DNA from 2 places in the Gottfriedia sp. OAE603 genome. Region 1 is predicted to be linked to the other one. Evidence: riboswitches for the same ligand, from Rfam matches in the RefSeq annotation. Region 1 holds a riboswitch; the other holds the start of a gene.

The links. A riboswitch is a leader RNA that binds a small molecule or an ion and turns the genes downstream of it on or off. The one in region 1 is predicted to bind lysine.
Region 2: another riboswitch for lysine. It lies ahead of ABID96_RS16255 (aspartate kinase); the one in region 1 lies ahead of lysA (diaminopimelate decarboxylase).

What each region holds. Positions count from the first base shown of each region.
Region 1 covers NZ_JBEUNN010000001.1:3,912,200-3,916,625, forward strand. The annotation lists gene ABID96_RS19660 (C40 family peptidase) at 1-199, opposite strand, end outside; gene lysA (diaminopimelate decarboxylase) at 359-1,681, opposite strand; lysine riboswitch at 1,819-1,992, opposite strand; gene ABID96_RS19670 (cation diffusion facilitator family transporter) at 2,307-3,182, shown strand; gene ABID96_RS19675 (VC0807 family protein) at 3,235-3,885, opposite strand; gene ABID96_RS19680 (DoxX family protein) at 4,110-4,426, opposite strand, start outside.
Region 2 covers NZ_JBEUNN010000001.1:3,174,856-3,179,281, forward strand. The annotation lists gene ABID96_RS16240 (succinate dehydrogenase cytochrome b558 subunit) at 1-334, opposite strand, end outside; gene ABID96_RS16245 (YslB family protein) at 638-1,084, shown strand; gene ABID96_RS16250 (DUF4083 family protein) at 1,115-1,315, opposite strand; gene ABID96_RS16255 (aspartate kinase) at 1,440-2,681, opposite strand; lysine riboswitch at 2,794-2,967, opposite strand; gene uvrC (excinuclease ABC subunit UvrC) at 3,100-4,426, opposite strand, start outside.

The DNA.
Region 1 (4,426 bases):
GTATTTTTGCTTTAGTGTCTTTAATCTTTTGATCTATCTTTTTAACATCATTACTTAATTTTTTGAATTGTGATTGGAATTTATCTACTTCAGCTTGCTTTTTTTCTACTTTCGTTTCGGCATTTACCGAAGCATTCGGCGCTAAAGATACTAAAAATGTACCTGCAATAGCCAGCACTGTAAGTTTTCTTTTAAACATTTCAGCGTGTCTCCTCTCGCTTATCTACTAGGTATTTATATCATAGATTTGCGAAGGGAGTCGCTTTTGTTACAATATTGTAATATAAATGATAAATATGTCTTAATCTGTCGATAAACAAACATGCAATAGTTAAGAAACCGTAATAAAACTCTTCTATTATCTAATAGAAGAGTTTTCAATGTAAATCATGTCATTTTTAATTAAGTCTTTATACGTTTCACGTTGTACTACTACTCTAGATACACCGTCTTTTACAAATACTACTGCCGGACGACGAATACGATTATAATTATTAGCCATTGAATATCCGTATGCACCCGTACATGATACTGCTAATAAGTCATTACTCTCAACAACTGGTAATTCACAATCCCAAATTAACATATCTCCACTTTCACAACATTTACCTGCAATTGATACGACCTCTTTATTCTCATCATTTGCGCGATTAGCAAGCATTGCTTCATACTTTGATCCATAAAGTGCTGGGCGGATATTATCAGTCATTCCCCCATCAACAGAAACATATTTTCTTACTGAAGGTAGGTTTTTTGTTGCTCCAATCGTATAAAGAGTTGTTCCTGCTTCACCAACGATGCTACGACCAGGCTCTAACCATAATTCAGGAACTGGATACGATAATTCTTCACATTGTTGTTTAATAATAGAAGTAATTTGATCAATATGCTCAACGATTGATAACGGTTCGTCCTCAGAAGTATAACGAATCCCAAATCCGCCACCTACGTTTAATATTTCAGCTGTATAGTCTAATTCATTTTTTAGTGCATTTAAAAAGTTCATTAATATTTTAATTGCGTGAACAAACCCATCTGGTTCAAAAATTTGCGAGCCGATATGAGAATGTATACCTAACAGTTTTAAATTTGGTGAATCTAACGAAATGGCAACTGCTTCATTTGCCTGACCTGACGTGATATCAAAACCAAACTTTGAATCTTCTTGTCCTGTCATGACATATTCATGAGTGTGTGCTTCTACTCCAGGTGTTACACGTAATAAGATTGATACATATACTCCACGATTTTCGGCGATTGCTTGTAATACTTCTAACTCAAAGAAATTATCGACTACGAAACAACCAATTTTCGCATCTAAAGCTTCTTCAATTTCTTCTATTGATTTATTATTCCCATGAAAGTGAATTTTCTCAGGTGGAAATCCTGCTTGTATCGCTGTATATAGTTCGCCACTTGATACTACATCTAAACAAAACCCTTCTCTTTCAATTAAGCGGGCTTGTTCAATACAAAGGAAAGCTTTACTTGCATAAGCAACTTGATATTTTAATCCTGTCTCTTTTAATGCTTCTTGAAATTCTCTACATTTAGACTCAATCAATGCTTCGTCGTATATATATAAGGGTGTCCCATACTGTTCAGCTAGTTGAACTGTACTACAACCTCCGATTTCTAGATGTCCATTATGATCAACTCGACTATTACCATGTAAATACATTAATATTCTCCCTTCATAACTAAACACAAGTTCATTCACCAGAAGCCTTCAATGTATTAGTGTATTAAAAAAGGCACATGAAGGATATGTTCATGTGCCTATCACTTTTAAAATAAAAAGGATATTGCCAATCACATCTCTTCAATAGCTCTTCACAAATACAAGTGACAGTACTACATTTATTAAATGCAGTCCCAGCATTTTAGCGTGTGGCGCTCTAATGCTTCGGCATCGGATCCTTTTTCGTTTAGTCATCAAACCCACAGTTCTCTTAAACGATACTCATATACAATGCAACCTCTACGAATAGATTGTTTATTTATATTAGTCTATGTATAACACAGTCTAAAAATAGATGTCAAACCTTTTTAAAAAATAATCTGTAGTTTCATGTTTTTACTAATCATTTGGTCTACACAAGTTTTTCTTTTCAAAATATTATCTTTACTATAAAATATTAATTACGCGCTAAAAAAAGGTGATTAATATGAACTATCCAACGAATTTTAAAAAACATCATATAAAAAAAACAAGCCACTAACTTCATGTTAGTGGTTTTTCTTTTTTGTTGCCTTAGGACAACACTCTTAGCTTTAGTAGAAAAAATTGGTCAGAGGTGAATAGATTGCATTCAACCAAAATTGCATTACTTTCAATTTGTAGTAATTCTTTTATAGTTTTATTAAAATTAGCAGTTGGAATCATTACTGGTTCTGTAGCAATTATATCGGAGGCAATTCATTCTTTATTAGATTTGGTCGCTTCCGTTATCGCATTCTTCTCAGTAAAAATTTCGAATCGGCCACCTGACAAGGAACATCCTTATGGTCACGGTAAATTTGAAAATATTTCGGGTACTGTTGAAACGCTGCTCATTTTTATTGCTGGAATTTGGATTATCGTTGAATCTGTTGAAAAACTAATCCACCCTTCTCCTATAAAACTTCCTTTTATTGGTGTAATCGTCATGTTGCTCGGAGCATTCATTAATTGGCGAGTTGGGAAAAAAGTTCAAAAAGTAGGAGACGAAACGCATTCTGTCGCAATGCAATCAAATGCATTACATTTATTAACGGACGTCTATTCATCGCTAGGTGTTGCGGCTAGTTTAATATTAGTATCTCTTACAGGTTGGGTCGTACTAGATGCATTAATTGGTATTGGTATTGCTGTATATATAATGAAAGAATCTATCGAGCTTGGAAAGAAATCTTTTACGCCATTATTAGATACGGGGCTCTCTTCAGACGAAATTATACAAATTGAACAAGTTTTATTAAATTTCAAATCGCAATTTATTGAATACCATGATTTAAGAACAAGAAGATCCGGCGCTGAGGAACACATCGACTTTCATCTTGTTTTACCGTCTAGCATGAGCATTGAAGAAGCTCATCTACTTTGCGATAAAATAGAAGATGAGATCAAAAAAGTTCTAATTAATCCCCAAATTTTAATTCATGTCGAACCAGAAAATGAAATGGTTAGAAATGTAAAATAAGAAATAACAAAAAAGGCACATCTTTTTTAGATGTGCTTTTGTGCTTTTTCTATTAAATGATAATTTCATCTTTAGGCTGATGTTCATTTTCTTTAATTTTTTGTGCTCTCATCGTAATCATTGCATAACCGATTGCCATGATAATTCCAAAGATATAGCCACCTACTGTGAAAATGATAGTCCTTGAGTAGTAAGCCTTCGCACCATAGGTTTCAAGCATCCACCATTGTGCTCCAGTAAATATGATATCTTTAACAATCCAAGCTATAAACAAATATTGGAACAACTTGAACAGTGAAGGATGTTTATACAGCTTCTTACTTTCTTCTCTTTCTTGTCCCTGGATTGCGGCAATATCAATCATAAAGTAATATGGCAATGGCTTCTTTATCGCTAAAAGAATGAAGAATACCCCTATTAAGCCAATGTGGTAATACACATTATATAGAAGTAAATTATCTTTTGTACCTGCAATAAGATCCAATGCAGTACTAACACTCATTGTAGAAATAATAAAAATTCCAGTTACATTAAATTGTTTTGTATACCAAAAACGAAATAAAGTATATAAAATCCCAGGAATGGTTGGGACAATCATCGCCCAATAATCTCCAATATACGGCTTTAAAAGTTTATAACCTACTAGTGGGAGTACTAAATACAATATTAGATCGTAAATAATCAAATTACTTTCTTTTTTCATTTTTATAACCTCATTTTTCCATATTCTACTTTTGTAGTATTAGCGTTTTATTTATTTAAATTTGATTATAGCAAAAAATTCAAATGCAAACACTTTAGCTACAATCTTCATAAATGATAAGTTCTTTAAAGGTTATGATAATCCTTCTTCAATAGTTATTTGTGGTAGTTAACTTAAAACAAAAAAGAGAACATCCAAATATCATGAATGTTCTCTCCTATTTATCAAAATAAAGTGAAAGAGCCAGGTCCTGTTAATAGTAAACCAACTGATGTAGCAATAATGAGTAGATTATATTCAATACCATTGGCAGTAATCCAAAAACCATTTTTTAAGTGGACTTTTAAAATGGCAACTAACATAACCAGTATGATTAACCATGCACCAACTGTCGTGTACAAGCCTGCTGCAACAAGTAAGCCTCCTATTAGTTCCGCTGCTCCTGATAAAAATGCAAAAAATCCACCAGGTTTCACACCAATTGACTCTAACCATTGACCGGTTCCTTTAATTCCGTAGCCACCAAACCATCCGAATAATT
Region 2 (4,426 bases), 740 kb from region 1:
TAAAGATTAAAGTAATAACTCCAGAAATACGTTGGAATAAGTATAACCAGTTTCGTAAATAACCATAATTTTTCACATTGCTAGTGCCTGTAAAAGCAATGTATAGTCCATAAATCGCATGGTATAAGATCGGTAATAAGATAATAAAAATTTCTAATAAATAGCGGAATGGTAAATTCGCCATAAATTCAGCAGCTTTGTTAAATGATTCTGCTCCCTTTGTTGCAAAATGATTGACAACTAAGTGCTGCATTAAGAATATTCCTACTGGAATTACTCCTAACAATGAATGAAGTTTTCTAAGGAAAAACTCCTGGCCATTCTTGTTGCTCATGTAAAACCCTGCCCCCTTTAGTTTGTGAACATGAAAATAAAATTACCTGCTTCTATTATTCTAGAAAAATAGAAAATAATGTAATTTCCATAAAAATCTAAATTTTTATGAGATTTATCTAAAGTTCATTTTACTCCTGTTAATATTACAGGTCAAGAAAACGCGTACATTTTTCTTTACTGAAAAAACTTCTCAATAATATTGGTAAATCTACAAATATTAAGGCTTTCAATTATTGTTTTTATTATTGTTTATTGTATATAATAAAAACATGTTTTTAAGGAAAGGGAGAGCTATTCGACCATGATGAACGGCAATGATATTTTAAAAACACCAGGGAATATTTCTGGTTTTGGCTACGAACTCTTACGAAATGATTTACTTTCAGAATTACTAGGTAAAGAGCAACATGATATATTATATTGGGCGGGAAAAATGATTGCTAGAAAATATCCATTAGCAACATTTGAAGAAATCATCGGATTTTTTGAATCAGCTGGTTGGGGAACTTTAACGGTTGTAGATGAAAAAAAACAAGAAGTTCATTTTGTTTTAACTTCTGAACTAGTTACATACAGAAATCAACATAAAAAAGATGTATCTTATCAATTAGAGGCAGGCTTTTTGGCAATGCAAATCCAACAACAAATTGATGTAATTGCAGAAACATACGAAGAGCAAAGTAAACGTTCTGATAAAGTAAAATTCCAAGTAAAATGGGATCTAAAAGATCCAGTTATAAAAAAATAAAAATAAGCCTGTTCATCTAATTGATCAGGCTTATTTCATATTTTCTTTATCACTTTTCTTTATTAGTTCATCTAATTTACGATTCATTTCATCTAGTTGTTTATTTTTCTTAACACCTTTAATAATGTAATTCATGAGAAATAAACTAATAAAAACGAATAATAGAATGAGAAGGATTAATAATATTAATTGAAAGACAATATCTCCATAAGCAATCCCTGCATTTATCAAATGAAAACCTCCATTATCAATTACTACTTCTATTATATGGTAATATTTCGCTAAAATGTTAAAAACCCCTTTAATCATCAAGTTCCTATTGAAAGGAAATTTGTGACTAAAGGGGTTTTGATTATTATCCTTCTACAACTACTTCTTCTTGAACGCGATCTAACTCATACCCTTTGTGCAGAGCATGAACCGCATTTTGTAATTGCGACTTTGGAATTACTGTTGATACTTTAATTTCAGACGTGCTTACCATTTTAACTGGGATACTAGCTTCTGCTAAAAATTTAAACATATTTGCAGCAACGCCAGGATTTGAAACCATTCCACTTCCAACAATCGAAACTTTCGCAAGCTCGCTTTCAAAATCAAATGAAACATATCCTAAATATTCTTTTTTAGATTCAAGAATTGTGATTGTTTCTAACATATTTTCTGATTTAATAGAGAATGAAAGATTGACTAAATTATCTGAAGTCACACTTTGAATAATAATGTCTACGTCAATTCCCTCTGTTGCCAGTATCGTAAAGATATTCGGTAAAAGATCGACTTGATTATGTAAACCATTTAAAGTCATTCTTGTGACATTTGATTCAAAAGCGATTCCTCTTACGACTGATTGTTGTTCCATTTGATTTTCCTCCCCAATAAACGTACCTATTTCATCATGTTGACTTGATCTTACTTGTATAACTAATCCATAATTTTTTGCAAATTCTACAGCCCTTGGGTGTAGAACAGCTGCACCTAAAGCAGCTAGTTCTAGCATTTCGTCATATGATACATGACTTAATTTAGTTGCTTCTGGCTCAATTCTTGGATCCGTTGTATAAACACCTAAAACATCCGTATAAATGTCACATCGTTCAGCTTGTAATGCTGCGGCTAACGCTACCGCTGTAGTATCAGAACCACCACGACCTAATGTTGTAATTTCATCTTCATTACTTAAGCCCTGGAAACCAGCGACGATTACAATAAATCCTTCATTTATCAATTGTTGAATTCTATCAGTTTGAATTGTTTCAATACGAGCATTTCCATGAATCGATTCTGTTTGGATTCCTGCTTGCCAACCAGTTAATGAGATTGCCTTAAATCCTTTAGCCTGTATTGCCATTGCTAATAAAGATATTGAGACTTGCTCACCAGTTGTTAAAAGCATATCCATTTCACGCTTACTATTTTGTGGACTAATTTGCTGTGCAAGATTAACTAGTTCATCAGTATGATGTCCCATTGCTGAAACAACAGTAACAACACTGTTACCTTCTTTATACGCTTTTGTTACTGTATCAGCAACATGCTGTATACGCTCAATTGAACCGACTGAAGTCCCTCCAAATTTTTGAACAATTATTCCCATTTTTACTCATCCTCACCTATTTTTCATAAAAAAGAATACAAAAAAGCGCGTGAAGCAATGTTCACGCGCCTAATTTACAAAAATTGTAATAAAATAGACAAATCATCAACATCTCTTCAATAGCTCCCCGCATTTAGTATGCGACAGTACTACACCTATTAAATGCAGTCCCAACGAAAAGAATTGTGGATTCATTTCATTTCGGCAAAACTTCCTTTCAGCTGTCCATAACAACGCCACACGTCTATGACAGCATACTTTTAAGTTTTGCACCTCTATTACGAGAGAAAATATTATATTTTTAACTTAATATAAATTATTTTGAAAATAGTGTCAAGGAATTTTTCTCCTCATACCGTGAACATTGACGTTATGCTCCTAGAAGCTATTTACAAAAAATAAGACGAAAAATGCTCTATTACTTTCTAAAGTGCTGATAAATTTCTTCCGCTACATTTTTTGGGATTTTTGCTTGGATCAGTTCTTCTATTGTTGCCTCTTTGATTTTTTTTACAGAACCGAAATGTTTTAATAATGCTTTCTTTCTAGTACCACCAACTCCGGTAATACCATCTAATGCGGACTGAACCATCGATTTACTGTGAAGTTGACGATAAAATTCAATTGCAAAACGATGAACTTCATCTTGAATTCTTTGTAATAAAAAGAATTCTTGACTCTGTCTGCCTAATTGAACAATTTGAGGTGGCTGTCCTATTATTAACTCAGATGTACGATGTTTTTCATCTTTTATTAATCCAGCTGTTGGAATATACAACCCTAGCTCATTTTGTAATACATCTTCAACTGCTGATAAGTGACCTTTTCCTCCATCAACAATAATTAGATTGGGAAGAGGAAGGTTTTCTTTCAGAGCTCTTGAATATCTTCTTCTAACCACTTCACGCATTGAATCATAATCATCAGGTCCAACTACGGTTTTAATTTTATATTTTCTATAATCCTTTTTAGAAGGCTTGCCATCAATAAAAACAATCATAGCAGAAACTGGATTGGTACCTTGAATATTAGAATTATCAAATGCTTCGATTCGATAAGGAGTTTCAATATTTAATATTTCTCCAAGCTTTTCGATTGCTTTAATTGTTCTCTCTTCATCTCTTTCAATCAACTTGAATTTTTCTTGTAAGCCGATTTTTGCATTTTTATTTGCTAGAACGACTAATTCTTTTTTCTGTCCTCTTTTAGGTTGGAGAACAGGAACATTTAATAACTCTTTTAAGAGATCAATATCTACTTTATCTGGTACAAAAATTTCTTTTGGCTTTATGTTATGTGTTTTCTCATAAAATTGGCCAACAAAAGATAAAAATGCCTCTTCAGGTTCGTCATAAATTGGAAAATATGATACATCCCTTTCAATCAATTTTCCTCTACGGACAAAGAATACTTGTACACACATCCAGCCTTTATCCACGGCATAACCAAATACATCACGATCAACTAGATCACTGCTCATCATCTTCTGTTTTTCCATCGTTGCTTCAATAGAGACAATTTGATCTCGAAACTCTTTCGCTCGTTCAAAATCCAATTGTTCTGATGCAGCCAACATCTTCGCTTCGAGCTCTTTTCGGATTTGATCTTCTCCACCGTTTAAAAATCGAATAATTTCATTTACAATTTCTTGATTTTGTTCATCAGTTACATCTTTAACACAAGGTGCAAGACATTGCCCAATATGATAATACAAACAAACTTTATCCGGTAATGTAGAACATTTT